One region of the Micromonospora sp. DT228 genome, then DNA from elsewhere that is predicted to be linked to it. Evidence: riboswitches for the same ligand, from Rfam matches in the RefSeq annotation. Region 1 holds a riboswitch; each other region holds the start of a gene.
What was found. Region 1 has a riboswitch for cyclic di-AMP ahead of ACLQ29_RS10335 (C39 family peptidase). Riboswitches for the same ligand answer to the same signal wherever they lie in the genome.
Positions count from the first base shown of each region.

Region 2: linked by a shared signal. The riboswitch ahead of ACLQ29_RS09330 (coiled-coil domain-containing protein) and the one ahead of ACLQ29_RS10335 (C39 family peptidase) in region 1 are both predicted to bind cyclic di-AMP.
Region 3: linked by a shared signal. The riboswitch ahead of ACLQ29_RS29195 (coiled-coil domain-containing protein) and the one ahead of ACLQ29_RS10335 (C39 family peptidase) in region 1 are both predicted to bind cyclic di-AMP.
Region 4: linked by a shared signal. The riboswitch ahead of ACLQ29_RS07005 (NlpC/P60 family protein) and the one ahead of ACLQ29_RS10335 (C39 family peptidase) in region 1 are both predicted to bind cyclic di-AMP.

Region 1 covers NZ_JBNCKO010000004.1:176,850-184,333, forward strand. Annotated here, with positions in the region: gene ACLQ29_RS10320 (CDP-glycerol glycerophosphotransferase family protein) at 1-657, shown strand, start outside; gene ACLQ29_RS10325 (hypothetical protein) at 667-1,785, opposite strand; gene ACLQ29_RS10330 (alpha/beta fold hydrolase) at 1,844-2,590, opposite strand; gene ACLQ29_RS10335 (C39 family peptidase) at 2,724-3,572, opposite strand; cyclic di-AMP (ydaO/yuaA leader) riboswitch at 3,804-3,945, opposite strand; gene ACLQ29_RS10340 (hypothetical protein) at 4,230-5,000, opposite strand; gene ACLQ29_RS10345 (hypothetical protein) at 5,134-5,493, opposite strand; gene ACLQ29_RS10350 (acyltransferase family protein) at 5,586-6,821, opposite strand; gene ACLQ29_RS10355 (glycosyltransferase family 2 protein) at 7,087-7,484, shown strand, end outside.
Region 2 covers NZ_JBNCKO010000003.1:547,322-554,805, forward strand. Annotated here, with positions in the region: gene ACLQ29_RS09320 (helix-turn-helix transcriptional regulator) at 1-122, opposite strand, end outside; gene ACLQ29_RS09325 (carbonic anhydrase) at 350-1,072, shown strand; gene ACLQ29_RS09330 (coiled-coil domain-containing protein) at 1,137-2,156, opposite strand; cyclic di-AMP (ydaO/yuaA leader) riboswitch at 2,161-2,291, opposite strand; gene ACLQ29_RS09335 (YibE/F family protein) at 2,458-3,831, opposite strand; gene ACLQ29_RS09340 (metal-sensitive transcriptional regulator) at 4,036-4,332, opposite strand; gene ACLQ29_RS09345 (heavy-metal-associated domain-containing protein) at 4,428-4,637, shown strand; gene ACLQ29_RS09350 (hypothetical protein) at 4,651-5,607, shown strand; gene ACLQ29_RS09355 (heavy metal translocating P-type ATPase) at 5,622-7,484, shown strand, end outside.
Region 3 covers NZ_JBNCKO010000019.1:28,223-35,706, forward strand. Annotated here, with positions in the region: gene ACLQ29_RS29180 (1-phosphofructokinase family hexose kinase) at 1-789, opposite strand, end outside; gene ACLQ29_RS29185 (SRPBCC family protein) at 978-1,445, shown strand; gene ACLQ29_RS29190 (hypothetical protein) at 1,593-2,084, opposite strand; gene ACLQ29_RS29195 (coiled-coil domain-containing protein) at 2,386-3,453, opposite strand; cyclic di-AMP (ydaO/yuaA leader) riboswitch at 3,459-3,590, opposite strand; gene ACLQ29_RS29200 (cation diffusion facilitator family transporter) at 3,702-4,619, opposite strand; gene ACLQ29_RS29205 (HelD family protein) at 4,727-6,841, opposite strand; gene ACLQ29_RS29210 (alpha/beta fold hydrolase) at 6,950-7,484, opposite strand, start outside.
Region 4 covers NZ_JBNCKO010000003.1:75,793-83,276, forward strand. Annotated here, with positions in the region: gene ACLQ29_RS06995 (NlpC/P60 family protein) at 1-878, shown strand, start outside; gene ACLQ29_RS07000 (N-acetylmuramoyl-L-alanine amidase) at 934-2,910, opposite strand; cyclic di-AMP (ydaO/yuaA leader) riboswitch at 3,146-3,281, shown strand; gene ACLQ29_RS07005 (NlpC/P60 family protein) at 3,349-4,335, shown strand; gene dcd (dCTP deaminase) at 4,397-4,975, opposite strand; gene ACLQ29_RS07015 (pyridoxamine 5'-phosphate oxidase family protein) at 5,075-5,635, shown strand; tRNA gene ACLQ29_RS07020 (tRNA-Gly) at 5,952-6,025, shown strand; gene ACLQ29_RS07025 (hypothetical protein) at 6,236-6,787, opposite strand; gene ACLQ29_RS07030 (hypothetical protein) at 7,066-7,484, shown strand, end outside.

The sequences.
Region 1 (7,484 bases):
CGCCCCGAACCGGCCCGGGGGTTGGCCCACCCTACGGTGCTCTACACCCCGACCTGGACCGGGCACCACGCCGACGCCGACTACTGCTCGTTGCCGGTGGCCGAGGGGCTGCTGCGTCGGCTCCTGGAGCGCGGCGTGACGGTGATCCTGCGGGCGCACCCGTACACGACGCAGAACCCGGCGTCGGCACGCCAGTTGGGCCGGCTGACGGAGTTGCTCGTCGCCGACCGGGCCCGCAGCGGACGCCCGCACGTCGTCGGCGCGGCGGCCCGCGAGCTGAGCCTGACCGAGTGTGTGAACTCCTCGGACGCGCTGATCTCCGACGTGTCCGGGGTGATCTCGGACTACCTCTACTCCAGCAAGCCGTACGCGGTCACCGACATGGGCGACGAGGGCGACAGGTTCGCCGAGCGGTTCCCGTTGGCCGCGTCGGGTTACGTGCTGCGTCGGGATCTGTCCAACGTGGACGAGGTGCTGACCGCGCTGCTGGACACCGATCCGCTGGCCGCGGAGCGCTGGGCCACCCGCCGGCGCTACCTGGGTGACTTCCCCGCCGAGGCGTACGCCGAGGCGTTCCTGACCGCCGCCCGCCGGGAGCTGGCGGCGACGGAGGACCCCGCGGCCGAGCGTGCGCCGCAGCTCTCCCCCCTCGCCTGACACAGGCCCCTAGCTCAATCCGAGCCTGCGCCCCGCGGTCAGCTCGATGCGAACGATCCCGGACGTGCCGGCCGGCGCGTGCCACTCGGCTGTCGCGATGTCGTCCGCCGACTCGGGGCGCGAGAACTCCCACGGTTGGAGTTCGGCGGAGGCGATGACGAACCGCAGCACCTCCTCGGCGCCCATCAGCGTGGCCCCGAGGTGCGCCACGATCCTTTGCCGCCCGTCGGTGAGGGTCTCGCTATCGACCGACTCGATGTCCTCCTCGTCGATCCCGACGACGTCCCGGACGACGGCCGCGGCGTCCGCGACCGGGCCGACGACGTCGACGGTCAGCACGACCCGTACGGCGTCCCGCAACGCACCCTCGATCGCGCTGATCAACTCGGCCTCGTCCGGACCGTCCTCACTCCGGCCCCGCAGCGCCATCTCCCGGGTCTCCACCGGCCGGTCGACCGGCCCCGGGTCGAACGGGTCGATGCCGGTCCGCACGTACAGCGCCTCGACCGTCGGGTCTTCGGTGAGTGGTCGGTCCGCCTCCATCGCCGCCACCATCCAGACGCCGAGCGGTGACCTACGCAGGTGCCCCGTCAGGAATCCGAACTCGGCGGCCAGGGCGTCCACCCCGGTCCCGAAGGGAGCCTGCGGTGACACCTCGACCAGGGGCAGCACCAGGAGCAGGGCCAGACCCCAGACGCCACCCCCGTCGACCGCCACCGGGTGGAGGTCGACGGACCACACGTCCGCCCGCCCGAGCAGGGGAAGGCAGCGGACCAGAGCGGTGTCGAGATCCGGGGCCGTCAACCGGGCGTGCACCCGGGCCACCACGTCGTCGTCGGACGCCGCCGCCGGCAGTCGCCGGACCCGTCGCCGGACGGCGAGGACGGAGGCGTCGGCGGGCAGCCACTCCGGCGGATCCCACCACTCCTCGGCCGTGCCACCGACCGCGCCGACGGACACGCTCACCCCGCCCTGGGGGCCGTCGACCTCGGTTCGGGACGCCGTGAGGCTCACCGCGCCGAGCGACGCGACGAGCGGCCGGCAGCGACGTGCCGCGTCGTCGAGTCGGGTGTCGACGAGGTTCAGGCTCACGCTGGTGATCGGGTCTTGCTCGGCGGTGGACATCACCGCGGAATGGTAGGCGTCGAGGTGGGGCGGCACTACGGGTTTATCACCCCGACGAAGCTCAGCGGTACGCGTCCAGCAGCGCCAGGACGGCCGCCGGATCCTCCACGTGCGCGTTGTGTCCGAGCCCGGGCAGCGTGGCGACCGGTACGCCGTACTCCTTGAGCTGCGCGTCGGTGACCATCGGATCGTGCTCGCCACGCGCCAGCAGCACCGGCACGTCGGTCGCCGCCAGCAGCGCGCTCAGGTCGGGCTCGCCGACGGCGAAGGCGTTCGGATCCATGGCGAGACGCCACCGGCCGTCGACCTGACGGAGGCCGGCGTCCACCACCGGGTGGTCCGGCGGGAGCAGGCCGGCCAGCCCGGAGACGCGCAGGTAGCGGCGGGCCGCCTCGGTGCGGCTGGCGAACCAGCTCACCGGACGGGCGGCCAGCTCGGCGGCGCGGTCCAGCTCGACGGGTGACCAGAGCGCCTTGATCCCCAACCCGACCACCGCGTCCACAGGCATCCCGGCGTCGCGCGCGGCCAACGCGAGGCCGACCACGCCACCCAGCGAGTGCCCGAGCACGACGAGCCGGTCGTCGGGGGCGAGGGCCGGCGCGATCCGCCCGGCGAAACCGGCGAAGGAGTACGACGGCAGCGGCGGCGTCCAACCGTGGCCGGCGAGGTCCGGCGCCAGCCACCGGCCGGGCCAGTGTCGTTCCAGGTGCGGCGCCCAGGGCAACCACACGTCACCGGTCGCCCCCATGCCGTGCAACAGCAGCAGGACCGGCCGTCGACCGGTGTGACCACCCGATTCATCCACCACGGCCGCAGTCTCCCACGGTTCACCGACAGGGACGAGAGTCGTCGACGGGGGCGTGCCCCGGACCGGCGGGACAGACGCCGCGGGCGCCGGCCCCTCGTGAGGGACGGCGCCCGTGGCGGTCAGCGTGCCTGGGTCAGGCGGAGTAGCCCCGGCTGGCGATCCAGTTGGCCAGGTCGATTGTGGTGATCCAGTACGACGGGTCGGACGGGTTCGCCGAGTCGGCGATGCGTACCGTGCGGCCGTTGTCCTTGTAACCCACGACGGCGATGTAGTGCCCGCCGCCGTAGGAGTGCCAGCTGCCGTCGGTGTCGGTGGCGTCCCCGACGACGTTGGCGACCACGCCCCGGCCGTCGGTGATGGCCTTGACGACGTCGGCCTGGAGGCGGTCCATCTGGGCCCGGCTGGGCGCACCGGCGAACATCCGGGTCCGGTACGGGGAGCCCTTCACCTCGGCGTTGAGCACCCTCGTGGTGTCCTCGGCCGAGTTGGTGCCCATCTCGGTGGTGCCCAGTTCGGCACCGAGTTCCTCCTGGGTACGGTCGATCCCGGTGGCGCTGAGCGCGTTACGGGTGGCCGCCGGACCGCAGTTGTAGTAGGTGTTCTGCGCCTCGTACTCGTAGTCGAGCACCTTTGTCGCGGGCGGCTTCGGCCGCTCCGGCTTCCGGGTCAGGTCCGGGTTGCTGCTGGCCTTGGCGGCGGGCGCGGCGGCGCTGGTGGCCGGGGCGGCGCTTGTCGGCGCGGCGCTGGCCGACGGGGAGGCGTCTCGCACCTCGCCACGGGAGGCGGCGACGTCGCTGCGCATCTCGGCGACAGTGGTCGCGGTGCGCTGGCCGGCCGGCGCGTCGTCGGTGGTGGCGAGCAGGGTGCCGGTGGTGGTGGCGATCACGAGGGCCGCGGCGGAGGCGGCGGCGATCTGGTACGGGCGCTGGGTGGCGAAGCGGCGGAGCTGACGCTGCATGGTGTGCTTCACGGGGTCCTCCACGGATCGGGGGGAGAGCGGCACACCGGGGCCGGACGGGTATCCGGGCAGGGGCCAGCGCGCGGACGATGGTCCGCGGATGGTGAACCGCTCAGGGGAACACCCGGCGTGGCCGGGCGGTTGGGCGATGACCCGGGGGTCAGCTCACCGTCACGTGACTGATGAGCGGGGGCACCGCTGCGCCGTGGAGGCGAGGGAACAGCCGAGGGGTGGAGAGATGCTGCACGAGGATGGAACTCCTTCCGAGACCGCCTACCGGGTTAGCTGACGGATTCGGGCGGGAAGATCGCCCTACCGCGGGCCGTGGCTCGCGGATTCACCCCGGACTTACTGATGGGTCCCCGGTTCGTTCATCACGATTGAGCGGGTCGGCGCGGCGTCGCCTCTTGCGATCGGTTACCGCACCGGACGGGACGACACTACTGGCCCGTTCACACCCTGCCAAGCCAGGTTCACCTGCGTAAACCCGGATCGGCGCAGCAATTTCTGCGCGTCTGGCCGATGACGTGACTCGATGGGACAAGCGGTTACGGTGACGCCTACGGGCGACAACCGGACAGGTCGCCAAAAGTGCGGCCACAATCCCGGGAACAATCGAGCCGATCGTGCCGGACGCCCGATTTCGGAATGCGGTGAGCGGGCTCACATAACGGATCGAGCTCAACCCGCACGGGCGGGACGCCAGCGTGTCACGACGGCGGGGCGGGTCGAGCCGCGCACCAGCCGGCGGGCCGGTGCCCGGCTCGGCCGCAGCCGGGCCGCTGCCAAACCCGCCTCCTCGGCAAGAGCCCGCGCCGACTCGGCGGCCAGTTCGGCGGCCCGCCACGCGGCCCGCTCCGCGTCGGCGGCGGCCTGGTGGTCGACCCGTCGCGCGTCCCGGATCGCCCGGCTGAGCAGCGCTTCCTGCTCGACCGGGTGCCGCCGGGGATCCCAGCCGTGCCGCCGCCCGAACACGTCGCTGAGCTGCGCCATGCTCAGGTCGCCCCGCCAGTACGCCGCCGTCGCCGCACGGTGTAGGTAGCGCTCCCGGGCGGCGTACTCGGCGGGGGTGCGGGGGGTGCCCGGAGTGGGCAGCGCCCCGGATCCCGCGAAGCGACGCGCCGCGGCGTCCGCCTCGGCGTACCGCGCCCAGGCACGTTCCGCCTGCTCCTGACTGATCAGCCAGGCATCGCGCCGCCGCTGGGCCGTCCTGGCCGCGCCCGCCGCGGCGACGGCCACCTCCTCGGCGTACCGGCGCCTGTCGACGATCTCGGCAGCGGCCACCTCGCGGGCGGTCGGCACGGCCGGCGACGGGTCACCGATGGGCCGGTCCCGTTCGGGCCTGGCGACCAGCACGGCGAGCACGCCCAGCGCCAGGAGGAACAGAGCCGACCAGATGGCGGCGGCCTGCGGTACCTCGGTTACGAACTGGTAGAAGACGGCGGTCTCCATGGTCGGCACCTCGCGGAGGAAGCAGAGCGATGAGGGCCCCGCGAGCCACCTGACCACGGGCGGGCCAGGGGTCGGCGGGGTGCGGAGCTGGTCTGTCGACAGGGCGCGGCGACGGGACGCTTGTCCCGTTGGCTCAGCGCCCGGGTGGGCCCCGGGGCGCCCGGCTGCGGGAGCCGTCGACGAGGGGCAGCCGGTCGGACGCCGCCGCACGCACCGGCAGCGCACCGGTCACGACGGCGCCCTGGCCGCCGGGGAGCGCCGGTTGCGCGTCGACCGACCAGGCCGGGAAGGCCTCCCCGGCGACACCCGCACTCGGCGCGGTGCCCACGGTCGGCGCGGTGCCCAGGCTCGACGCGGCGGCCGGGCTCGACGCGGCGGCCGAGGCCGGGCCGGCGCCGAGCGCCAGGGCCGCGACGACGGCGAGGCTGGTCAGCACCCGGGTCGCCCAGCGCGCCACCCACCACAGGGGACAGGTGAACGCGACCGGAAGCACGTCCCCACGCTACCGTCGGGCCGACCTGGGCGCATCGACCACGGGCGTGTCGACGCGCGCCGCGCCGAGCCCGCTGACCAGGGCGGATGGCGTCAGCGCGTGTCCGCGTACGTTGATCGACTGTCGGTCTGGTCGGGCCCGCCGGCCTCGGTGCGGGTCCCCACGCCGGTCTCGGGGGCGTCGTTGCCGGCGGCCCGGGTGCCGGCCGTGCGTTGTCCGGGGACGGACGCCGATCGGGCCGGGCGGCGCGGTGCGAGCCGGCGCATCATCGGGGTTTCGACGTAGCGATGCAGCAGCCCGGCGAGCAGCAGTGTCACCAGCAGGAAACCGAGCACCACGACCGGGCCACGCCAGCCCTCGAAGCCCGTCCCCCAGTCGCCGGTGAAGCGCAGCACGCTCGTCATCACCAACACGTGGACCAGGTAGAAGGCGAAGGAGACCTCGCCGAGCCAGACCAGCGGGCGGGACCGCCACGGCGACCGCTGGTCCCGCACGTCCGCGTCCGCGGCGGCGGTGATCACCAGCAGGTACGCGACCGCGAGCAGCGTGGTCCACAGCTCCGCGGGAATCCACTGCGTGGCAGCCGCCCAGGTGCCCACGAAGATGACGCTGGCCCAGGTCAGCCCCGGACCGCGCCAGAGTCCCCGGCGCATCAACTCGGCCGCCACCGCGCCCAGCCAGAACTCCAGCGACCGGACCGGCGGGAAGATCTGGGTGAACCACCACCGGCTCACCTCCGGCACCAGGTGCTGGGCCGGCCAGAGCGCGAGGATCAGCAGGGGCAACGCGACGACAAGCGCCACCAGCAGCTTCGGCCGGGCCCGGCGCAGCAGCGGCAGCACCAGCGGCAGACAGAGGTAGAAGAAGAACTCACAGGACAGCGACCAGCTCACCGTGTTGAGGCTGTAGAACCAGCCCGGCCGGGGATCCCAGGCCTGCAACAGCAACACGTTCTCCAACGCGGCCGCCGGCAGGACCGGGTCGGCGAACCACCAGGCGACAAGCAACGTCGCCCCGAACAGCACCAGGTGGTTGGGGTAGATCTTGGCAATCCGCCGCCGCCAGAAGGTACGCCGGGAGTCGCCGACCCGGGCCGACCAGACCAGCACGAACCCGCTGAGGATGAAGAAGAACTGCACCCCGGACAGGCCGAGGCCGAACAGCTTGTCGACAACGGCCTTGTAGTCCGGCTCGGCGATGATCCGCATGGTGCCCGCGTGGAACCCGAAGACCAGCAGCGCGGCGATCCAGCGCAGCCCGGTCAGCGAGGGCAGCCGGGGCGGTGCGGGGGCGGGCCGGGCGGTTGACGGCGCGGCGGCGCTCGTCATGAGCGGATACCGAGGCTTGGCAGGGTCACCAGCACGTTCGTATCCTCCTCGGCACGGCGTGGACGGCCCGGCGGCGACGCCCGCGACGGCCCGGCGGGGCCGCACCCGGGGCACCCTACCGGGTGAACCGGACGAGTCCCACCGGTCCCGGGCGTGGTGGGGCAGGCGGCGTTAACCTGCCGCTGGGCGGGAGTTCAGCGACTCCACCATCGGCGGCCACGTGCGGTTCCGGGGCCGGCCACCCGGGTCGTCGAAGGTGGCGGGCGTGGTCAATGAGCCGACGCACGCACCGCTGCTGAGCATCGTCGTGCCCGTGTACGGCGTCGAGGCGTACCTGTACCAGTGCCTCGAGTCGATCCGGGCCGACATCCCGGCCGGTGAATCGGACGCGGTCGAGTTGATCGCCGTCGACGACGCCTCCCCGGACGGCTGCGGCGAGATGCTCCGCTCGTACGCCGCCGGCCACGACCGGGTCCGCGTCGTGCACCTGAGCAGCAACGTGGGTCTGGGTCTGGCCCGCAACGCCGGGCTCGACGTGGCCACCGGCCGGTACGTCTGGTTCATCGACAGCGACGACTGGGTGCCGCCCGGCACGATCGCTGCGGTGCTGGACCGCCTTCGCCAGCACCAGCCCGACGTGCTGATGCTGGACCACCTGCGGGT
Region 2 (7,484 bases), on a different contig from region 1:
GCCGCGACGTCGCGGAGCCGGGCGGTGGGGTCGCGGGCGATGGCCAGCAGCACGTGCCCGTGGTTGGTGAGGAACGTCCAGTTCCGCCCGCCGCCGGTGTCACCCGTCGCAGTGCTCGCCATCGTGTGACCGCCTCTCCGGACGTCCGTCCTGCCCTCGGGAGTCTCGCCCGCCGTGCGCTCGGTGCGCCACCCAGGGGTCGGATCCGACGTCAACGTATGAAATCTAAATCACGCATACCTTGACGCGTCTTAGGGTGCGTGTGACCGTGGAGCCCGGGCCAGCGCCGCCGCCGGCCCGGCTGAAAAGCCCTCTGACCAGGTCAGACGCGTGAAGACGAGGTGCGGGGATGAGTCGTCCTGGAACTCCCGGCGGGCAGCCGGGTCCGCAGCGGACCGCCGACCGGGCGTCCGCACCCACAGAGCCGGCCCGGGCGTACGCCGAGCTGACCGCCGGAAACCGGCGCTTCGTCAGCGGCGCCCCACGCCACCCCAACCAGGACGCCGGGCACCGGGCCGCCGTGGCCGACGGACAGCACCCGTTCGCGGTGATCGTCGGCTGCTCCGACTCCCGCCTGGCCGCCGAGATCATCTTTGACCGAGGGCTCGGTGACCTGTTCGTGGTCCGCACGGCCGGGCACACCGCCGGTCCGGAGGTGCTCGGCAGCGTGGAGTACGCGGTGACGGTCCTCGGCACCCCGCTCGTGGTGGTGCTCGGCCACGACTCGTGCGGGGCCGTGCAGGCGGCGCGGGAGTCCTCCGCGACGGGCACCCAGCCTCCCGGGCACCTGGGCGCCGTGGTCGACGCCGTGCTGCCCAGTCTGCGTCGGGCCGAGGCCGAGGGTGTGCACGACATCGACGGCATCGTCGACATCCACATCGCGCAGACCGTCGAGACGCTGCTCCGGCAGTCGCCCGTGCTGGCCGACGAGGTGGCGCAGGGGCGGTGCGCGGTGGTGGGCGTGTCGTACCGCCTCGCCGCCGGAGTCGTACGCCCGGTGGCGGCCGTGCCGGCCGGCTTCGCGTCGCTCGACGTACCGACCGGGTCGGCCGACCCGGCCACGGCCGCCTAGGGGCTGACACGTCGAGGGCCGCCCCGCTTGATGCGGAGCGGCCCTCGACGAAGGATCTGGTGGGTCAGAGCAGCGACATGTGTACGTGGTCGGTGTGGTTCGACGGCCCGCTGTACGACTTCCAGCCGCTCGCCGGGAACCAGATCTGCCGGTTCCAGATCACGTAGTAGATGCCGAGCCGGTCGGCGTTACGGATGAGGAAGGCGGCGACGTTGTTGCCGTACATCCGGGTGTCGTTGTTGTGCCACGGGGCGAAGCCGCTCTTCTGCAGCGACCAGTCGCAGGCGCGGCCCTTCGGGTGCTCCCACGGCCCGCCGGACCGGTAACAGCCGACGAACCGGTTGAAGCCGGCCGCCTTGACCTCCTTGTACGCGTGCAACGTGCGCGGCGTGATGCAGCCGGACGTGGTCGGGTCGTTCTCGCTGCAGGACTGCGCCTTCCAGTCACCGTCGGCGGTGCGGCCCGGCCCGATCTTGGCGACCTTCGAGGTGGCGTCCACCAGACCGCCGGTGAAGCCCTTGCCGCCGACCAGGGAGAGCGCCCTGTCGGCCTCGGTCTTCCGCTTGGCCATCACTGCGGTCTGCTTCTGCTGCTCGCGGACCTCGGTGTCGAGGAGCAGCTTGGCCTGCTCGGCACGGGACTTCACCGCGTTGACCTCGGCGAGCTTGTTCTCGTTCACCATGTTGATCTCGTCGAGCATCGCGGCACGTTGGACGAACGTGTCCGGAGCGTCACTTTCGAGCAGCATCGCCAGCGCACCGATCCGACCGGTCCGGTACGACTGGGCGGCGATCTCCCCGACCTGTGGCGCCAGCGCGTCCAGGTCGGCCTTGGCCCGGTCCACCTCCAGCGCCAACTCGAGCTGCCGCTTCTTCGACTTGTCCAGTTTGGACTTGGCGGCGGAGTAGTCGCGGTTGGCCTGCTCGATGACGTCGTTGAGTAGCTGGGGCTCGCCGTCCTCCTCGTGCCCGGACGGCGTGGGGGTCGTCGGGGCGGCGTGGGCCGGGAGGGGCCCGGCGAGCACGGTCAGTGCGGCGATCACGGCCACCACGGGTGTCATCCAGCGGCGTAGGGGTGCCGTCACAATGTTCCCTTCCGTCGACCGCCGACCGGGTTAGCTGACGGGTTCGGGACGGAAGTGGCCCCTACCGCTGACGCGGATTCACCCCACACACCTGGGTCCCCGGCTCGCCGGTTGGCGATTGGGCGGTGGCACCGCAGGCGCCGCTTCGCGCCTTCATCGGTAACCGGCAGCGAGGTTACCCGAGAGTCGACTGGGTGAGCTACGCCTGGATGCCGACCAAAAGTGTCATTTCGCCATAGCGTTGGGTAACCAGTGACGCGGTTCTCAGGTGGGGGACCCGATCTGGTCACGCTGAGGAGTGTCACCATGCCGTATCCGTGCTCCTGTTCGACTCCGGCCACCCGTCGGTGGCGGTGGATGGGGGCCGGGTCCGCGTCTGGTCCGGCTCGTCGGGTCGCCGCGATCGCGGCGCGTTGAGGGCGGCCAGTGCCTCCGCCCGGCCGTCCGCCTGGGGGCGCGACCGGGTGGCATCGACGGACCGCGTGGTGTCGGCGCGCCCGGCCGCGGTCACGACCGCGGCCAGCCCGGTGGTCAGTGGCACGGCGGCGATCAGCCCGAGTGTCGCGACCGCGCTGCGGACGATCTCCTGCGCGAGGAACTCGCTGGTGAGGAGCTGCCCGATCGGCCGCGCGTCGGCGGTGAGCAGGAGCAGCAGGGGCAGCGACGCGCCCGCGTACGCCAGCACGATCGTGTTGACGGTGGAGGCGATGTGCGCCCGGCCGACACGTGTCGCCGCACGGTAGAGCTGCCGGCGGGTCAGCCCGGGATTGGCGTTCGCCAGCTCGGTGACGGTAGCCGCCTGGGTGACCGTCACGTCGTCGAGCACCCCGAGCGACCCGATGATGATCCCGGCGAGCAGCAGGCCGTGCAGGTCCACGTCACCCTGGAACATCGACAGTGTCGTCGCATCCTCGCTGCCGAAGCCGGTGAGGTGCGTTGCCCCGGTGGCGATGGTGGCGAGCGCGCCGGTCAGCACCAGGCTGCCCAGGGTGCCGAGCACCGCGACCGAGGTCTGCGCGGTGACGCCGTGGGTCAGATAGAGCACCACGAACATGATCAGGGCGGCGCCGACCACCGCCACCAGGAGAGGTGATCGGCCGGCGCCGATTCCCGGCAGCACGAAGGTGAGCAGGATGGCGAAGCTGGCCGCCAACCCGGCGAGCGCGGCCAGCCCCCGCCACCGGCCGAACGCGACGATCGCGGCGGCGAAGACCACCGCCAACCACACAAGTGGGGTGCCGCGCTGGTGCTCGGCGATGTTCCAGTTGCTGACCGTGGGATCGGTCGGGTCGGTCAACTCGACAAGGATGACCTCGTCGCCGACGTCGACCCGTGGCGCGCCCGGGCCGTCGGGCACCGGTGTGCTCACCTGTTGGCCGGCGGCCGGTCCGTCGTCCACCCGGACGTCGACGGTGCCGCAGGGCCCGTTGCCGACCCTGGGTGTGCCCTCCGGGCTCGACGGCAGCGGCGGGCACGGTTCGGTCACCACCCTTGTCACCGTGCCGGCGTAGCGCGGCACGTCCGCTCCGCCGTCGGTCTGCGGTGCTCCTCCGCGCGGCCAGAGCAGCGCCGCGGCGACCACTGTGGCGACGAAGAGGGGCACCACGGTCATGACGAGGATCCGTCGCACCCGGGGCGGGGCGGACGGAGCGGGACGGGCGTGGTCGGAACCCAAGTCGAGACTCCCAACGATCCGGTGCGGGATACGTGTCGGCGGGCCGCGCGGTTCAGTGTCGTCACCGAAAGGCGGCGCGGGGCGCGGTGGATCGCGAACCGACGACCACGCGATCACGGACGGTCAGTGCCCGGCCCTGGTTGCCCGGAAACCGACCCCTCGCCGCGGTGCCGGCACCCCGGGCGTGTCGTCAGCCCCGTGTCGTCAGCCGCGCTTCATCAGCCGGCCGACCGCCGCCATCATCTCGGTGGCCATCTCGTCGGCCCGTCCCTCGGCCGCACCCTCGTGCATGCAGTGCCGGGCGTGCCCGTCGAGCAGCCCCAGCGCCACCTTGTCGAGCGCGGCCTGGATCGCGGAGATCTGGGTGAGCACGTCGATGCAGTAGCGGTCGTCGTCGACCATCTTCTCGATGCCGCGGACCTGCCCCTCGACTCGGCGGAGCCGCGCGAGCAGCTGGTCCTTGCTGGCGGTGTACCCGCGGATCGGGGTGGGTGCGCTCATGCCGACCAGGATAGCCTACCCCCCGGGGGTATGATACGGTGCACTTCGATGGTGATACCCCCACCGGGTACCGGTACGCAGAAGGAGACGATCCGATGGTCAACACGACGTTCCAGGTGCAGGGCATGACCTGCGGGCACTGCGTCAGCGCGGTCAGCGCCGAGGTCGGCGCCATCGCGGGCGTGCGTGACGTCCAGGTCGACCTCGCGACCGGGCAGGTCGCCGTGAGCAGCGAGCAGCCGCTCGACGTGCAGGTCGTCCGGGCCGCCGTCGACGAGGCCGGCTACGAACTCGTCGACGCGTGAGCGGGGGGCCGACATGCGTACCGTGACGAGAGTGGCCGGGTTCGCTGTCGGCCTCGCGGCGATCTTCGGCGCGACGTACGGGGTCGGCCGGGTGGTCGATCGCGCCCCGGTGGCCGAGGGCCGGCACGACCGCCACGCCGACCCGGCGACGGAAGGGCACGGCGAGGCGGCCGACCGGATTCCCGGTGGGCTGCTCGTCTCCGACCGCGGCTACACCCTCGCCCCGGTCGACGCCCCGGCCGACGAGTTCGCCTTCCGGATCACCGGTCCGGACGGCCAACCGGTGACCCGGTACGACGTGGCGCACGACAAGCGGATGCACCTGATCGTGGTCCGCCGGGACCTCTCCGGTTTCCGGCACGTGCACCCCGACCTGGCGGCGGACGGCACCTGGCGGGTCGGCACGCCGCTGGCCGGCTCCGGGCAGTGGCGGGCGTTCGCCGACTTCACCCCGACCGGGGGTGAGCCGCTGACGCTCGGCGTGGACGTGACGGTCCCCGGTGAGCTGACCGACCGGCCGCTGCCCGCCCCGGCGACCAGCACCACCGTCGACGGCTACACGGTCACCCTGACCGGCTCGCCGCAGCCCGGCCGCACCACCCCGCTCACCTTCACCGTCAGCCGGGACGGCCGGCCGGTCACCGACCTGGAGCCCTACCTGGGCGCATACGGGCACCTGGTGGCACTGCGCCGGGGCGACCTCGCGTACCTGCACGTGCATCCGGACGGGACGCCGGGCGACGGGCGGACCCGGCCCGGTCCGGCCGTCAGCTTCCTCGCCGAGGTGCCCTCGACCGGCTCCTACCGGCTCTACCTCGACTTCCAGCACGGCGGGACGGTGCACACCGCCGACTTCACGGTCGTCGCCGGCACCCCGCCGACCGGAAACGACCCGAGCGAACCCGCACCGAGCGGCCCCGCGCCCAGCGGCGGCGCCGACCACGGCACCCCCGGGCACGGGCACAACTGACGGGATCCCACACCATGACCACCACCAGCAGACCGCTGCCCGAGGCGCCCAACCGGATCGAGTTGGCGATCGGCGGGATGACCTGCGCCGCCTGCGCCGCCCGGATCGAGAAGAAGCTCAACCGGATGGACGGCGTGCGCGCCGCCGTCAACTACGCCACCGAGAAGGCCACCGTCCGGTACGCCGACGGCGTCACGCCGGACGACCTGATCGAGACCGTGCGCAAGACCGGGTACACGGCGGCGCTGCCGACGCCGCGGCCGGTCGAGGAGCCGACCGACCCGCTGCGCGGCCCGCGTACCCGGCTCTGGGTCTCGGTGGTGCTCAGCGTGCCTGTGGTCCTGCTGGCCATGGTCCCGGCCTGGCAGTTCGACTACTGGCAGTGGCTGTCGCTGACCCTGGCCGCCCCGGTGGTGGTCTGGGGTGGGCTGCCGTTCCACCGGGCCGCCTGGACCAACCTGCGGCACGGCGCCGCGACGATGGACACGCTGGTCTCGCTCGGCACCCTGGCCGCGTTCGGCTGGTCGCTCTGGGCGCTCTTCCTCGGTGACGCCGGCATGCCCGGAATGACGCACCCGTTCCGCTTCGACATCACCCGCACCGACGGGGCCGGCAACATCTACCTGGAGGCGGCCGCCGGGGTGACGGTGTTCATCCTGGCCGGCCGCTACTTCGAGGCCCGATCCAAGCGGACCGCCGGCGCGGCCCTGCGCGCCCTGCTCGACCTCGGCGCCAAGGAGGTGGCGGTGCTGCGCGACGGGGTGGAGACCCTGATCCCGGTGGATCGGCTCGCCGTCGGTGACCGGTTCGTGGTGCGCCCCGGAGAGAAGATCGCCACCGACGGGGTGGTCGACGAGGGCACGTCCGCCGTCGACGCCAGCATGCTCACCGGTGAGTCGGTGCCGGTCGAGGTCGGCCCGGGCGACGGCGTGGTCGGCGCGACAATCAACGCGGGCGGACGGCTGATCGTCAGCGCCACCCGGGTCGGCGCGGACACCCAACTCGCCCGCATGGCCGACCTGGTCGAGCAGGCGCAGAGCGGCAAGGCCGCCGTCCAGCGGCTCGCGGACCGGATCTCCGGTGTCTTCGTGCCGATCGTCATCGCCCTCGCCGTCGGCACGCTCGGCTGGTGGCTCGGCACCGGGGCCGGCCCGACCGCCGCGTTCACCGCCGCCGTCGCCGTGCTGATCATCGCCTGCCCCTGCGCGCTCGGCCTGGCCACCCCGACCGCGCTGCTCGTCGGCACCGGCCGGGGAGCGCAACTCGGTGTGCTGATCAAGGGGCCGGAGGCGCTGGAGTCGACCCGCCGGGTGGACACCGTCGTGCTGGACAAGACGGGCACCGTGACAACCGGCCGGATGACCCTGGTGGACGTGGTGCCGACGAGCGGCACGGATCGGGGCGAGCTGCTCCGGCTCGCGGGGGCGGTGGAGGCCGCCTCCGAGCACCCGATCGCCCGCGCGGTCGCGGCGGGCGCCGCCGAGGCGGGGTCGCTGCCCCCGGTGACGGGCTTCGGCAACCTCGAAGGGCTGGGCGTGACCGGCGCCGTCGACGGAAGGGTCGTGCTCGTCGGTCGGGTCCGGCTGCTGCGTGAGCGGGAGATCGACGTACCGCCGGAGGTCGAGTGGGCCGTCCGCGACGCGGAGGCCGCCGGCCGTACGGCGATCGTCGCGGCCTGGGACGGGCGGGTCCGGGGTGTGCTCGCGGTCGCCGACGTGGTCCGGCCGACCAGCCGGGCGGCGGTGGCCCGGCTGCGGGCGCTGGGGCTCACCCCGGTCCTGCTCACCGGGGACAACGCCACGGTGGCCCGTGCGATCGCCGCCGAGGTGGGCATCGACGAGGTGATCGCCGAGGTGCTGCCGGCCGGCAAGGTCGAC
Region 3 (7,484 bases), on a different contig from region 1:
CCCGCCGCGGGCCACGACGGCGGCCACCCCGGCGGTCATCGAATCGCCCGCGCCACGCGGATCGGCGGCCTCCAACCGGGGCATCTCGACCTCGAACAGCTCCCCGTCGATGAGCGCCAGCGCCGGCTGGTCGGCCCGGCTCACCACCACCGTCTCCGCGCCGGCGGCGTGCAGGTCGTACATGGCCCGGGTCAGCTCCAGGCTGTCGTCGCTGCGGGCGCGGCCGTCGCGGATCAGCTCCTCGTGGCTCACCTTGAGGAAGAACACGCCGCTCTGCAGCACCGCGCCGAGGTGGTCGCCGGAGAGGTCGACCACCACCCGGCCGCCGTTGGCGGCGAGGTCGGCGGCGAAGCGCCGGTACAGGTCGGCCGGGACCAGCCACGGCTCGTTCGGCCCACTGAGGATGCTCACCGCGGCCCGGAGGCCCTCGCCGAGAGCCAGGTTGTACAGCTCGTCCAGCTCGTGCCGGCTCAACGGCTGCCCGGGCACGTCGGCGATCTCCTGCCGCGAGCCGTCCCGGCGGTCGTGCACGTACCCGCCGCTAGCGGAGTCGCGGACCACCACCTTGAGGTCCACGCCCTCGCTGACCAGGAGCGGCTCCAGCACCTGGCCGATCTCGCCGCCGAGAGCCGCGCAGAGCACCACGTCCACACCCAGCGACATCGCCATCCGGGCCTGCCAGACACCCTGCCCGCCGGGGTGCAGATGCAGCTCGGGGTGGTCGTTCGGCTGGTCCACGGTGACCGTGAGCTGCGGGGTGGGCGCGAAGACCATCACGTGCCCGCTCATCCGTCGTCGCCGCTCATGCTGCCGCCCTTCCACCCGGTCGGATGATTCCTCACTAACCGACCCTAATGCGACAACTGGCGATGCGACATCTCATCGGCCGGGGTTCGTCCTGGCATCGGCGGCCGTCGGGCGTTGCCAGCCGGACATCGGTACGGGACGATCGTGCGACAAGCGACGGTGGGAGACGTGTGCTCAGCAGCGATACCTTCAGCTACACCGTCCAGGCCCGGTGCTCGCAGGCCGAGGCCGCGGCGATGCTCAGTGACCTGACCCGACAGGGCGAGCTGCATCCGCTCATCGTCCGGGTCCGCCAACTGCCGCCCCGACCCGGCGCCCGGGCCAGCTACACGATCAACGACAGACTGGTGGCCGGCCCACTGCGCTTCCGGACCACGTACCACGCGGACGTGCTGATCAGCGAGCCCGACGAGATCGTCATGGTGGCCCGCCAGTGGCCCGCCACCACGGTACGCAACCACACCCGACTGCGCGCCGAGCCCGACGGCCTGGTCCGGATCGACGTCGAGATCACCCTGACCGCGCCGACGCCGCTGTTCCGGTACGCGTTTCGCCAGGCGCGAGCCGCTCACCTGGCGCTCGCCGCCCGCCTCGGCCCAGCCCTCGACCGCACCGGCGACGCACCACCCCCGGCCTGAGCGCCCGCCCGCGCCCGCCGCCCGGGTGTGAAGCGAGAAGATCGCGCCGATCTTGCAGTTTCGGTCGTCGACATGGGTTGTTATACCCCTTATGTCGGGGCAGGAAGTGCAAGATCGCGGAGCGGGGATGGGGGTTACGGGGTGCGGTTACGGGGTGGGGGTGCGGGCGGGCTGGGCGACGGGGCGTCGGCCCCACGGCTTGTACGTGGACAGCACCGTCGCGATGATCATCAGGCTCGTCGACACCGCGGGTGCGATCACCAGGTCGACGCGGTCCCGGGCGGGGAGGGCGGCGCCCACCGCACCGGCGTGCCGCAGATTCGGCGTGAGCAGGAACAGCACCAGCCCGAGCATCACCGTGGTGAGCACGAGCTTGGCCAGCACCCAGCGATAGCGCCACAGGCCCCACGGGGTGAGCAGCGCGCTGGCGACCCCGATCAGCCAGACCACAACGCTCAGCGGCGCGAACAGCAGCGTGCCGACCAGCGCCGTGACCGGGTAGACCACCGCCGGGTCGGCGCCACGCTGCACGGCGACGCCGAGGGTGAGGAGCACCAGGTCGGCGCCGAGCCAGCCGAGCGACGTGACCAGGTGCAGGGTGAGGAGTCCCTTGCGGGCGGTGGGAGAAATCCGACGCATACCGCGATGCTGCCCGCCGACCCGGGCCGGGTCGTCCGACCGCCGACGACATCAGGGGTACGCCCGGCAACGTAGCCCGCCCGGCGATGTAGCCCGCCCGGCGATGTAGCCCGCCCGGCGATGTAGCCCGCCCGGCGACGTAGCCGGCCCGGCAACGTAGCCCGCCCGGGCGACGACGTCACCCGACGCCACGATCAACACGACGCCGCCGACTCCGGGGTAACCCGTGGTCCGAATACCCCGGAGTCGACGATGGCGAGTGGATCAACCCCGGCTCGGGCCGGGTCACCCGTCGGCTGGGTCAGTAGACCGACAGGTGCACGTGGTTTGTGTGGTCGGTGGACGGGGTGCCACCCGCGCCGCTGTACGACTTCCACCCGCTGCTGGGCAGCCAGATCTGCCGGTACCAGATCACGTACAGCACGGCGAGCTGGTCGGCGTTGCGGATGAAGTACGCGGCCAGGTTGTTGCCGTACGTCTTGTCGCCGCCGGTGGCGTTGCCGCCGAAGCCGCTCGTCTGCGCGGCGAAGTCGCAGGCCCGGCCCTTGGGGTGTTCACCGGAGCCGCTGGGACGGTGACAGGAGACGTACCTGGTGAAGCCCGCGGCCTTGGCCTGGTTGAGCGCGTGCAGGGTGCGCGGGGTGATGCAGCCGTTGGCGGGTGTGGGGTCGTTGACGCTGCACGACTCGGATGGCCACGAGCCGTCGGAGTTGCGCGGCGCGGCCTTCGCGTTGACGCTGGAGGTGCCCCGGTTGGAGCCGGTGTCGGCGGTGGTCCGCGGCTTGGGGGTGTTGGCCACGGTCAGGGCCCGTTCGGCCTGGTCCTTGCGCTTGGCCATCACCGTGACCTGCTTGCGTTGTTCGACGATCTCGCCGTTCAGGGCGGCCCGGGTACGACTGGCCTGGTCCTTGGTGGCGAGCAGGTCGCGCAGCACCCGGTCCTCGTTGGCGGCCACCGCGTCCAGCGCGGCGGCCCGGTCCATGAAGCCCTCCGGGCTGCTGCTGTTGAGCAGCGCCGACACCACGCCGAGCCGCCCGGTGCGGTACGCCACGCCGGCGATCTGGCCGACCTTGCCGTCGCGCTGGGCAAGCTCGACCTCGATCTCCTTGAGCTGGGTGGCGAGCTGCTGCTGCCGCTTGACGGAGGTGTCCAGAGCGCGTTTCGCGTCCAGGTAGCCCTTGCTGGCGGCCTCGAGTTGGGCGCGTAGCGAGGGGGTGCCGCCCTCCTCGTCGGAGTCGGGTGCGGCGGCGGCCCGCTGGCCGGTCGGGGGAGCGGCCGAGGCGGTGCCGGCCGGGAGCGCGACGCCGAGGGCGAACATCGCGACGATCAGGGCCGCCAGTCGGGCGGCGGGTGGTCGTGCTGGTGCCACTGCGCATGTCCTTCCGTCAGCCGCCGACCGGGTTAGCTGACGGGTTCGGGACGGAAGATCCCTACCGCTGACGCGGATGCACCCCAGGAACGTGGTTCCCCGGTTCGCCCGGTTGGGCGATTAGGCGGCGACCGTCACCGGCGCCTGGAGGGCGCCGCCTGGTGGAGGCCGGGACCGAGCCTACCGGTGCCGGTGGGGCTGCTGCAGCCGATGTGACAGACGGTGCGTGCGTCGTCACGAGAAAGCTGTCACCACTCGATCGAGCCGCAGGCGCCGGGGGCGGCGCCGGGCTCGATCTGCAACGTCGCGTGTTCGATCCGGAAGTCGTCGTGCAGAGCGGTACGCGCCGCGGTGAGCACCGTGCCGACCTCCGCGCCGGGTGCCATGGTCAGGTGCGCCGAGGCCACCTCCATGCCCGAGGTGAGCGTCCAGACGTGCAGGTCGTGCACCTCGACCACCCCGGGGACCGCGGCCAACCGGTCGTGCACGGCGGTCACCTGGAGGTGTTCCGGGGCGGCCTGCACCAGGATCCGGACGGCGGCGCGGGCCAGCCGCCAGGTGCGCGGCAGAATGAACGCGCCGATGGCGACCGCGACGAGTGGGTCGGCCCACCACCAGTCGGTGACGGTGATGAGCAGCGCCGCGCCGATGACGCCGAGCGAGCCGAGCAGGTCGCCGAGCACCTCCAGGTAGGCCCCCTGCAGGTTGATGCTCTCCCGGGCTCCGGCGCGGAGCAGGGCGAAGGCGGCGATGTTCGCGAGCAGGCCGAGCACGGCCACCGCGAGCATCGGGCCGGCGACGACCTGGTGCGGGTCGCCGAAGCGGCGGATCGCCTCGATCACCACGTAGATCGCGACGCCGGAGAGCAGGACGGCGTTGGCGAGCGCGGCGAGCACCTCGAGTCGGTAGAGCCCGAAGGTGCGCTGCGGGTCGGTGGTGGCCCGCCGGGTCGCGGTGATCGCGGCGAGCGCCATCCCGATGCCGAGCACGTCGGTGAACATGTGCCCGGCGTCGGAGAGCAGGGCGAGTGAGCCGGTGCGCAGGGCGGCCACCGCCTCGACCACCATCAGGGTGGCGAGCAGCCCGAACGCCGCCCAGAGCCGGCCCCTGTGCTGGTGTGCGGCATTGGCGACCGACCCATGGTGGTGGTCATGACCTGCGCCCACGAGATCCACCTTCCGCCGCCGGTTGGGGCCGGGTCAAATGTATGCTCACATCGCTATGTATGCAAGTGTGGCGTAGACCGCTGGCCCGCCCGGCACGGTGCACCGGATCAGCCGGTCGGATCGATCGTGGTAAGTCGTTGCGTGGCCCGGGAGAGCGCCACGTACAGGGTGCGTACCCCCGCACCCGGATCCGCCCGGATCTCGCTCGGGGCGACAAGCACGACACCGTCGTACTCCATGCCCTTGGCCTCCAGGCTGGTCACCACCTGGAGGCGCGGCGCGCCGAGCGCGTCGAGCCAGCCGGCGACCTCGTCGCGGCGGGGGACCGGCGTGATCACGCCGACCGTGCCCTCCACCTCGGTCAGGAGTCCGGCGGCCGCCTTCACGACGGCGGTCTCCAACCCGGTCGCGGGCACCACCAGCTCGACCGGGTCGACCCCGGTGGAGCGCACGGCGGTCGGCAGCGGCAGGTCGGGGTAGAGCCGGCGGATCTCCGCCGCCGCCACCGCGAAGATCTCCGACGAGTTGCGGTAGTTGGTGGTGAGGGTGAAGTCGTGTCGCTTACGCCGGCCCAGCGCCTGGTCCCGGGCCTGGTTCAGCTCCTCCGGATCACCCGTCCACGCGGTCTGCGCAGGGTCACCCACCACCGTCCAGGAGGCCAGGCGGCCCCGCCGTCCGACCATCCGCCACTGCATCGGCGAGACGTCCTGTGCCTCGTCGACCACCACGTGCGCGTACTCCCGGTAGTCCTCCGGCCGCTCCCGGGCCGCCGCCCGGGCCGCCCGCTGACGGTCGCTGGCGGTGCTCAGTTCGCGTACGCCGCCAGCGAGTTGGAACGGGTCGCGACGGGCCTTGGCCGGCTGCGCCGGCTTGCCAAGCAGGGCGTCCAACTCGTCGAGCAGCGCGATGTCGGCGATCGTCAACCCGTCCGAGTCCAGGCTCCGGTACGCGGCGCTGAGCAGCCGGATCTCCGCGCCGGAGAGGATCCCGCCGGCGTACCGCCGCAGCCGGTCCGGCCGGGCCAGCCAACCGAGCACGTGCCGCGGGTGCAGCCGAGGCCACCACGCCTTGAGAAACTCGCGGAACTCCGACCGCTCGGCGATCTCCGCCTCGAAGGTCCGCTGCTCCGGCAGGCGGATGCCCACCTCGCGGGCCTGCGCCCAGAGCGCGGCGAACACGCCGTCGAAGCCGGCCCGGCGCACCTCGTTGCGGCGGGCGCCGCGGTGCAGCGCGCGGTCCCGGATCCGGTCCAGGCCGGCCCGGTCCAGCCGCAGCAGCGTGCCCCGGTAGAGCATCCGCAGCTCATTCGGGCCACCCGGCGCCGCGTCGCGGACCGCGCGTTCCAGCACCCGGCGCATCCGCAGCGAGCCCTTCACGGCCGCCACCTCGGGCGGGTCGGTGCGGGTGGCGGTCATCCCCGAAAAGAGGGTGCCGAGCGAGTGCAGGGTGGCGGTGTCCTCACCGAGCGAGGGCAGCACCGAGGCGATGTACTCGACGAAGACCCCCGACGGGCCGACCACCAGGATGCCGCCACCGGCGTACCGGCTGCGGTCGGAGTAGAGCAGGAACGCCGCCCGGTGCAGGGCGACAGCGGTCTTGCCGGTGCCCGGGCCGCCCGCGACGATCGTCACCCCGGAGCCGGGCGAACGGATCGCCTCGTCCTGCTCCCGTTGGATGGTCGCCACGATGTCCCGCATGCCCCGGCCGGTCGCCTTGGACAGGGTGGCCAGCAGGGCGCCGTCGCCGACGACAGTCATCCCCTCCGGGGCGGCCGTCGGGTCCAGCAGGTCGTCCTCGATCCGGGTGACCCGCTCGGCACGGGACTGGATCGTGCGGCGACGCACCACGTCCAGCGGCTGCGCCGGCGTGGCCTGGTAGAAGGCGGCGGCGGCCGGTGCCCGCCAGTCCACGACGAGCGTGCTGGCGTCCTCGTCGCGGATCCCGAGTCGCCCCACGTGCAGCACCTGCCGGTCCCGCAGGTCCAGCCGGCCGAAGACCAACCCCTCGTACTCAGCGTCCAGGACGTGCCGCCGCTGCGCCGCGTGGAAGACCATCGCGTCGCGCTCGACCAACGAGCCGTGCGTGCCCACCCGGGCGATCCGGTAGCCGTCGCGCTCGGCGCGGACCGCCGAGCGCCGCAGTTCGGCCAGTCGGGCGTACACCCGGTCGAGGTGTCGTTGCTCGGCGGCGATCTCCTGCTCCAGGCCGGTCTGGTCGGTCAACGCACGCTCCTTCGAAGGTCGCCAGCGGGCGGCGAGAACCGCGCAAGCCAACCGCAGAAGGGTACGGCCCCGCGCCGGGCCCGCCGCGCCCGAGGTGCGGGAACGCGCTCAGACGCCCGTCCCGGCGGCGGCCGGGCCGGAAATCTGGGGCGTCGGTTCGGCGAACACCCGACGCAGGACGCCGGTGAGCGCCGCGTTCACCTCGTCCGGGCGCTCCATCATCAACATGTGTCCGGCGCCCGGGCAGACGGTCAGCTCGGTGGCCGGCAGGGCCGCGGCTATCGACTCGGCGCACGGCGGCGGGGTCAGCCGGTCCCGGTCGCCGACCAGGGCGGCGGCCGGCAGGTGCGCCAACGCGGTGAGGGTGTCCAGTCGGTGTTGGGTGCCGATGGAGGCACGGAACCCGCCGATCGACCGCAGCGAGGCCCGAGCCACCGCCGACGTCACCAGCCGGATGTCGGCCGACTCGCAGCGGTCGCCGAAGAGCATCCACCGGATGCTCGGTTGCAGCGCGTTCAGCAGCGCCCGGGGCGCTCGCCACGAGCCGCACCGGGCCAGCACTCCGGCACCCGTCGTCTCGGCCAGCCGGATCAGTCGGGCGATCCGCGGCGAGAGCCCGTAGACGGTGTGGGTGTGCCCCTCG
Region 4 (7,484 bases), on a different contig from region 1:
CCCCGGCGCACGCCGCGCCGACGGTCGACGAGATCGAGGCGCAGATCGACAAGAAGTGGGAGCAGTTGGAGCCCACTATCGAGCAGTACAACAAGGTCAGGGCGCAGCTGAAGGTCAACCGGCAGAAGTCGGTGAACCTGCAGAAGAAGATCGAGCCGCTGGCGTTGCAGAGCGAGTTGGCGCTCAACCGGGTCGGCGATCTCGCCTCCCGCTACTACATCTCGGGCCCGTCGCACGACATTGGCGCGCTGTTGGTCAGCGCCAAGCCGGACACGCTCACCGAGCAGCTCACCATTCTCGACCGCCTGGCCGCGCAGGAGCGCAAGGAGGTCGAGGGCGTCATCGCCGTGCGGGACAAGTACGACGGCGAGAAGCAGAAGCTGGACGCCCTCATCGTCACCCAGACCAAGCAGCAGAACGAGCTGGCGGCCAAGAAGAAGCAGATCGACGCCGAGATCAAGCAGCTCGAGGCATCGATGCCGAAGACCACGGTCAAGACCGCCGGCTGCCCGACCATCAACGGTGTGGTTTCCGTGGCCGCCCAGAAGGCGATCAAGACCGCCTGCCAGCAGGTCGGCGATCCGTACGTCTGGGGCGCCGTCGGCCCGAACTCGTTCGACTGCTCGGGGCTGACCCAGTACGCCTACAAGTCGGCCGGGATCTCCCTCACCCACCACACCGGAGACCAGTGGAACGAGGGCAAGGCCGTCGCGCGATCCGAGGCCCGTGCCGGTGACCTGGTCTTCTTCTATTCGGGCCTGAGTCATGTCGGGCTGTATCTGGGTAACAACCAGATGGTGCACGCACCACGTGCCGGTAAACCGGTGCAGGTGTCCAGCATCAACACCATGCCCGTGGCCGGGTTCCGCAGACCCTGATCCACACCGTTCGACACGACGGCCCCCGGTCACCGACCGGGGGCCGTCGTCGTTGTCAGCGGGGTGCGCCCACCGGGGACGGCAGGAGCTGCACGTCGGCCAGGTCGACGTACATGATGCGGTGGCCGAACTGGATCTGCGCGTACCGGTTCTTGCCGCGGATCACCGTCCAGTCGCCGGGCGAGGAGCCGTCGACGGTGCTGGCCCGGTAGTACTCGCCCGGCAGCACCGCGCCGACGGCGTACCGCTGCCCGGCGGCCAGGGTGTACTGCAGTGGCGAGATCGTCTGGTAGGGCACGCCGGCCGGATAGGCCGCCTGTTCCGGGTAGGCCCGCCCGTACACCGGAATGGTGGCCCGGCCGGGCTTCGGGGTGGCCACCACACCGGCGGTCCAACTGGCGGTGGGCCTGGACGCCGGGTTGTGGAACCAGGCCCGTTGCCCGAGATACCAGATCGCCGTCCAGTCGCCCTGCCGGCCGGCCAGCGCGTACGTCTGACCGGTGGAGGCGCGGGCGCCGTGATCCGACACCTCCATGGTGTTCGGGGTGCCGTCGGGGCGGAGCGCGATGTCGTTCACAAGCGGCGCGTCCGCGGCCGGCGCGGAGCGCAGCACCACCGACGAGGAGCCGCGTGGCGCGCACGGCACGCCGACGGTGACGCAGCCGACGAACGCCGGCTGGTTGGTGGCGAAGTCCGGGTCGATCCGGACCAGGCCGGTGGCCGGGGTGCCGGTGTCCAGGCGAGGAGCGCGCAGCAGCTCGAAGTAGTGGGTCCAGTCCCAGTACGGGCCGGTGTCCCAGTGCATTCCACGGACGTTCGCGGCGACGGTGCCGGGCACGTTGTCGTGGCCGATGATGTGCTGGCGGTCCAGCGGGACGCCCAGCCGCAGCGCGAGGTGCCGGACCAGCTTCGCCGAGGTCCGGTACATCGCCTCGGTGTACCAGGTGCCCTGCGCCGCGAAGCCCTCGTGCTCCAGCCCGACCGCCTTGGCGTTGACGTACCAGTTGCCGGCGTGCCAGGCGACATCCTTGGTCCGGACGTGCTGGGCGACGTGCCCGTCCACCGAGCGCAGCGTGTAGTGCCAGCTCACGTACGTCGGATCCTGGACGAGTCGCAGGGTGGTCGCCCAGCTCCCTTCGGTGTCGTGGATGACGATGTACTCGATCTTCTGCCGGGCGGGGCGGTCGGACAGGTCGTGGTTGCCGTAGTCACCGTCGCCGAACGCCGCGTAGGGCGCCGGGATCCACTCGCAGGAGATGGTGCGGGGGCATTCCAGACCGTCCGGGCGGTCGAGCCGGCGCAGACCCAGCCGGTCCGGCCCGGAGCGCTGCGGGCGGAGCGCGCGGGCCGGCAGCGTGATCCGCTGGCCGTCGTCGGCCACCCGCGACGCGCCGGCGCCGATGGTGGTGAAGACCTCGTCGGCGAAGGCCGCCGCGGCGTCCGCGCTGTCCGCGCCGGCGTAGCGGGCCACCGCGCCGTACCAGGTGGCCGGGTCGGTGCCGGCACCGACCGGGGCGCCCAACTCCCGCTGGTACGAGGCCAGGAGCGCGGCCCCGCCCCGGATGTTGACGTCGGCGTCGGTGCGCAGCGCGTCGGGGGTCGCGCCGGTCAGCGCGGCGGCGGCATCCACGGTCTGCGACGCGGTGGCGGGTGGCGCCGGGTCCTCGGCCGTCCGGGGCACGGGTGCCAGCGCGGTACGGGAGTCGTCGCCGCGCGGGTCCTCGGTGCCGGTGCCGTGGTGGCCGCGCACGGGCAGAGCGGTCACGTGTCGGGCGTCGGTCAGGTGCATGGGGCCGTAACCGCCGCTGGTGCTGGGTGTGCCGGCGTTGCTGTCCCAGCGGGACTCCAGGTAGGAGACGCCGAGCAGCACGTCGGTCGGTACGCCGTACTCGGCGGCAGCGGCGGCGTACCGCTGCTGGCGGTCGACAGTGGGCGCGGCGGCGTGGGCGGGTGCTCCGACCGCGGTCGCGGCGGCGAGCACGGCGGCGGCGAGCAGTGCACGCCGGCCGGGCAGCAGGGTTGGATGGTGCATCGAACCCCCTAGATTTCGCGGGTGTGGATGACGCCACCCTCGCGCCGGCCGGGAGTCCGCGTCAATACCTTTCCATGTGTCGACCTGCCAGGAAATAAATCTTCACGTACGGATCGGTCATCCTCTCGGATCGGTACGGAGTGTCACGGCCGCACGGGTTGCGGAACGGTAACAAGCGTCTCTACTCTGGTCATTCGTCGGCCCGATAGCAGCTCCGTCCAGCCCGGGCGGTAACGGACCGGCACCGCCGAGTCGTTTCCGAACGAACCGGGGACCCATGTCCCCCGGGGTGAATCCGCAGCCACTGCGGTAGGGCGCCCACTTCCCGCCCGAACCCGTCAGCTAACCCGGTAGGCGGTCAGGAAGAAGGAGTACGGAACCCCGGTGGCACTCCATGCCCCGCGGCCGTCGTCCGAGCGGTCGGCAACAGCCGGCCCGATGTCGATCGCGCCGCGCCCACGCTGGTCCCGCTTCACCACCGCGCTCGCCGCCCTGGCCGGCGTCGCCGTCGTTCTGACCGGCAGCGCCACGGCGGCCCACGCCGACCCGTCCGTCGCCGAGATCGAGCGCCAGATCGACGCCGACTGGAACAAACTCGAACCGATCATCGAACAGCACAACGCCACCCGGATCGACCTAGCCGCCAAGCGCAGGCAGGCCCAGGCGCTGGCCGCCCGGATCGCCCCGCTGGAGCGCCAGGTCGACGCCGCGATGGACAAGGTCAGCGCCCTGGCCGTGCGCGCGTACAAGGGTGAGAACGTGCTGACCGTCAACGCGGTGCTGGGCAGCCGGTCACCCAGTGAGGTGGTCGGTCAGCTCGAACTGCTCGACCGCTTCGCGCACAACCAGCAGGAGGACGTCCGCGAGGTGGCCGACCTGCGCGACGAGTTGGCCGGGCAGAAGGCGCCGCTCGACGAGATGGTGGCCCAGCTGACCCGTACCGAGGCCCAGCTGGCGGCGAAGAAGAGGCAGATCAACGAGGAGATCGACAAACTGCAGAAGCTGCGCCTCAAGGTGTACGGCAGCGGTGGCGGCGGTCCGTTGCGCCCCGCGCCCTGCCCCGGCAGCTACCCCGGTGGCGCCGCCGGCACCGCGGTCAAGTTCGCCTGCGCGCAGATCGGCAAGCCCTACGTCTGGGGTGCCGAGGGTCCGAACTCGTACGACTGCTCCGGGCTCATGCTCGCCGCCTGGGCGAAGGCCGGGGTGTCACTGCCGCACAACGCCGCCGCCCAGAGCCGCGTCACCAAGAACGTCAGCAAGGCCGACCTGCGCCCCGGCGACCTGGTCTTCTACTACAGCGACATCCACCACGTCGGCATGTACGTCGGTGGCGGCTGGGTGGTGCACGCCTCGCAGGCCGGCGAACCGGTCAAGATGAAGAGGGCCGACGACGGTCAGGTCCACAGCTACGGCCGTCCAGGCTGATCGAGGTGCTGACCGAGGGGCCCGTCGCGATTCGTCGCGGCGGGCCCTCGTCGTCATCGGGTCAGCGGGTGGGCCAGGTGCGCCAGTGCTGCCAGGCGCGGCTCGGCGTCGGCCCCCGCTGCCCCTGGTAGCGCGAGCCGTAGACCGCCGAGCCGTACGGGTGCTCGGCCGGCGAGGAGAGCCGGAAGATGCAGAGCTGCCCGATCTTCATGCCCGGCCAGAGAGTGATGGGCAGGTTCGCCACGTTCGAGAGTTCGAGCGTGACGTGCCCGGAGAAACCGGGGTCGATGAAGCCGGCGGTGGAGTGCGTGAGCAGCCCGAGCCGCCCCAGTGAACTCTTGCCCTCCAGCCGGCCGGCGAGCTGGTCACCGAGCGAGATGACCTCAAGCGTCGAGGCGAGCACGAACTCCCCGGGGTGCAGCACGAACGGCTCCCCGTCGGGCACCTCGACCGCCGACGTCAGGTCGTCCTGCTGCATCGCTGGGTCGATGTGTGTGTAAAGGTGGTTGTTGAAGACCCGGAACAGCCGGTCCAGCCGTACGTCGATGCTTGAGGGTTGGACCAGGGTGGGCTCGAACGGCTCCAGGCCCAGCGTGCCGGCCTTGATCTCGGAGACCAGGTCGCGGTCGGAGAGCAGCATCGGACCACCATAGCGGCGGCCCGAAAACCCACCGGATTCGGTGCCGGTGACCAGCGCGTCGAGGTCGCTACTCGTACATTTGTTCGATAGAATGCTCGCATGGCTTCCTGGTCCGAATTCGCCGCCGACGAGCCCCGACTCGCCGACGGGATCCGCGTTCTCCTCCAGCAGTACGGTCCGGGCTTCGGCTACCTGGCCACGGTCCGTGCCGACGGCGGGCCCCGGGTCCATCCGGTCTCCCCGGTCATCACCGACGAGGGTCTGTTCTGCTTCATCATCGACTCCCCGAAGCGCCGTGACCTCGAACGCGACGGCCGCTACGCGCTGCACTCGTTCCCCCCGGAGGAGAGCGACGACGAGGCGTACGTGGCGGGGCGTGCCCGCCCGGTGACCGATCCGGCGCGAGTCGCCCGGTTGGCGCAGGGCGCCCGCGCGGAGCCACAGGCCGACTGGCAACTGTTCGAGTTCACCGTCGACGTGGCGATGCTGACGCGCCGCGAGCAGCACATCGCGGGCATCCCGGGCCTCGCCCCGGCCCGGCCGGCCGTTCGGGTCTGGCTCGACCCGCGGGCCCCCTCGGCGGTGGCTGCCGCGCCGCTCACCGTGCCGCAGGCCCGTCCGAGCCGCCGCAGCCGTGACGTCCAGTGCACAGCCGCCTGACCACGGCCCAGAGACACCCGGTGCCGGCTCCCGCGCTGACGGAGCCGGCACCGCACGTACGCCCCGCCGGTGGCCCGGTGGCCCGGCGGCCCGGTGGCCCGGTGGCCCGGTGGCCCGGTGGCCCGGTGGCCCGGTGGCCCGGTGGCCCGGTGGCCCGGTGGCCCGGCATGATCGACTCCGTTTCAGTGACAACGCGGTGTTCCGGCCGCTCCGACGCCCCGACTTCCAGGACCCCGAGTGGCTCAACCCGAGCCGAGCGGCGGCCGGGGGTGCCTGGGTGCACAGGTTCGACGACTCGGGTACAGTGGTGCCGCTTGCGGGTGTAGTTCAATGGCAGAACATCAGCTTCCCAAGCTGACAGTGCGGGTTCGATTCCCGTCACCCGCTCCAACGCGAAGGCCCTGGCCAGGACGTGAGTCCCGGTCAGGGCCTTCGATGTTCCACGGTCAGGGATCGCGCGGCGTGCCAAGTGGTGTGCCATTAGTCCCTTCTCCTGTCCCTCTCCGTTAACTGCCACTCGGCAAGATCCCTAATCGATCAGGGTGATCGAGCTTGCGCGCGGTTCTCGACGCTGCAGTCCTTGGGAGCGCTCTGCGCCCGCTATGAATTCAGCGCAACAGCCTGTAGCTCGTCGATGTTGGTGCGGTACCAGGTGCCTCGGCTGAAGGCGTGCAGGTCGCCGCCCCGGCAGGTGTAGCGGAGGCGTTGTGCTTCGATGCCATCGGGCAGCGCGATGCGGCACTGCCCGCCGATGCGGCGCACGCCGTCTCGGCCGATGCGCAGCAGCGTCACGACGTCGTACTCGGAGCCCCAGCCCGCCAGAAGCGCGCGGTCTGCGCCGCTGACCAGCATGCTGTGTGCGGACGGATAGGGAGACGGCCCCCAATCCGTAACCTTTTCACCTGACGCCGACTGGACGTGGAAATCCGTGTAGGGGCAGAAGTGGGCAGTTTCGCCGTGCAGGTTGAGCGGGTAGCAGTCGGAGATGTACGGGAGCCCGGCATCGTGCGGGTAGAGCCAGTCGACGGTCAGGTCGTGGTTGAACCGGGCAAGGGTGCAACGGAAACTGTCCAAGATCTCGCGGCGCGTGGCCGAAGCCTTCCCGTGCGTCTCGATCGCCCAGTGACCGGTGCCGAACAATCCGATCCGCACCAGGCCGCCTGCCCTCAGCCTCGGTCATCGGGAGCAACCAGCCCGTAGACCAGGCGAAGGCTTTGCGCCGCCGCCTACCGTGGGCGGGAACAACCGAACCAGGGCGACGTCCACCGGGAGGCGGCGTGGTCAAGCGGTACCGCCGACGCGTACGACAGACGCGACCATGGACACCCGAACAGTCGGTTGGCCCGATCCAGCAGGAACCCCGCGGCCGATGGCGTCCCGGCTACTGGCTCCGGCACCCGACCCTTGGCGTTCTCTTCGGCGGACTGCTGGTGATGGCCCTCCTGTTCTGCGGCCTCGGCGACCTGCACCACCGGAACGACATGGTGGAACGGGGCGAGCGGACGGTCGGGACAGTGCGCGAGCTGCACGGCCGAAAGTGGTGGGTGTCGGTCAGCTTCACCACCCGAAGCGGGGAGGCGGTCACCGCCTGGATCAGCCGTCCTCCCTGGAACGAGCCGAGCGTCGGCGAAGAGGTCGACGTGATCTACGACCGGGCCGACCCGATCGGCAGCGCCTATCTGTCGGGCGACGAACCGGGCCCGCTCCCCGGAATCCTTATCCTCGGCGGCGGTGTCGTGCTGGCGCTGGTCTACGCATGGTGGCTGCGGCGGCACTGGAGTCGGCTGCGAAGCGGGGCGGAGGCGTGGCGCAGCCGCCACCCCGTGCCTCGACTCGGCGCACAGCGATA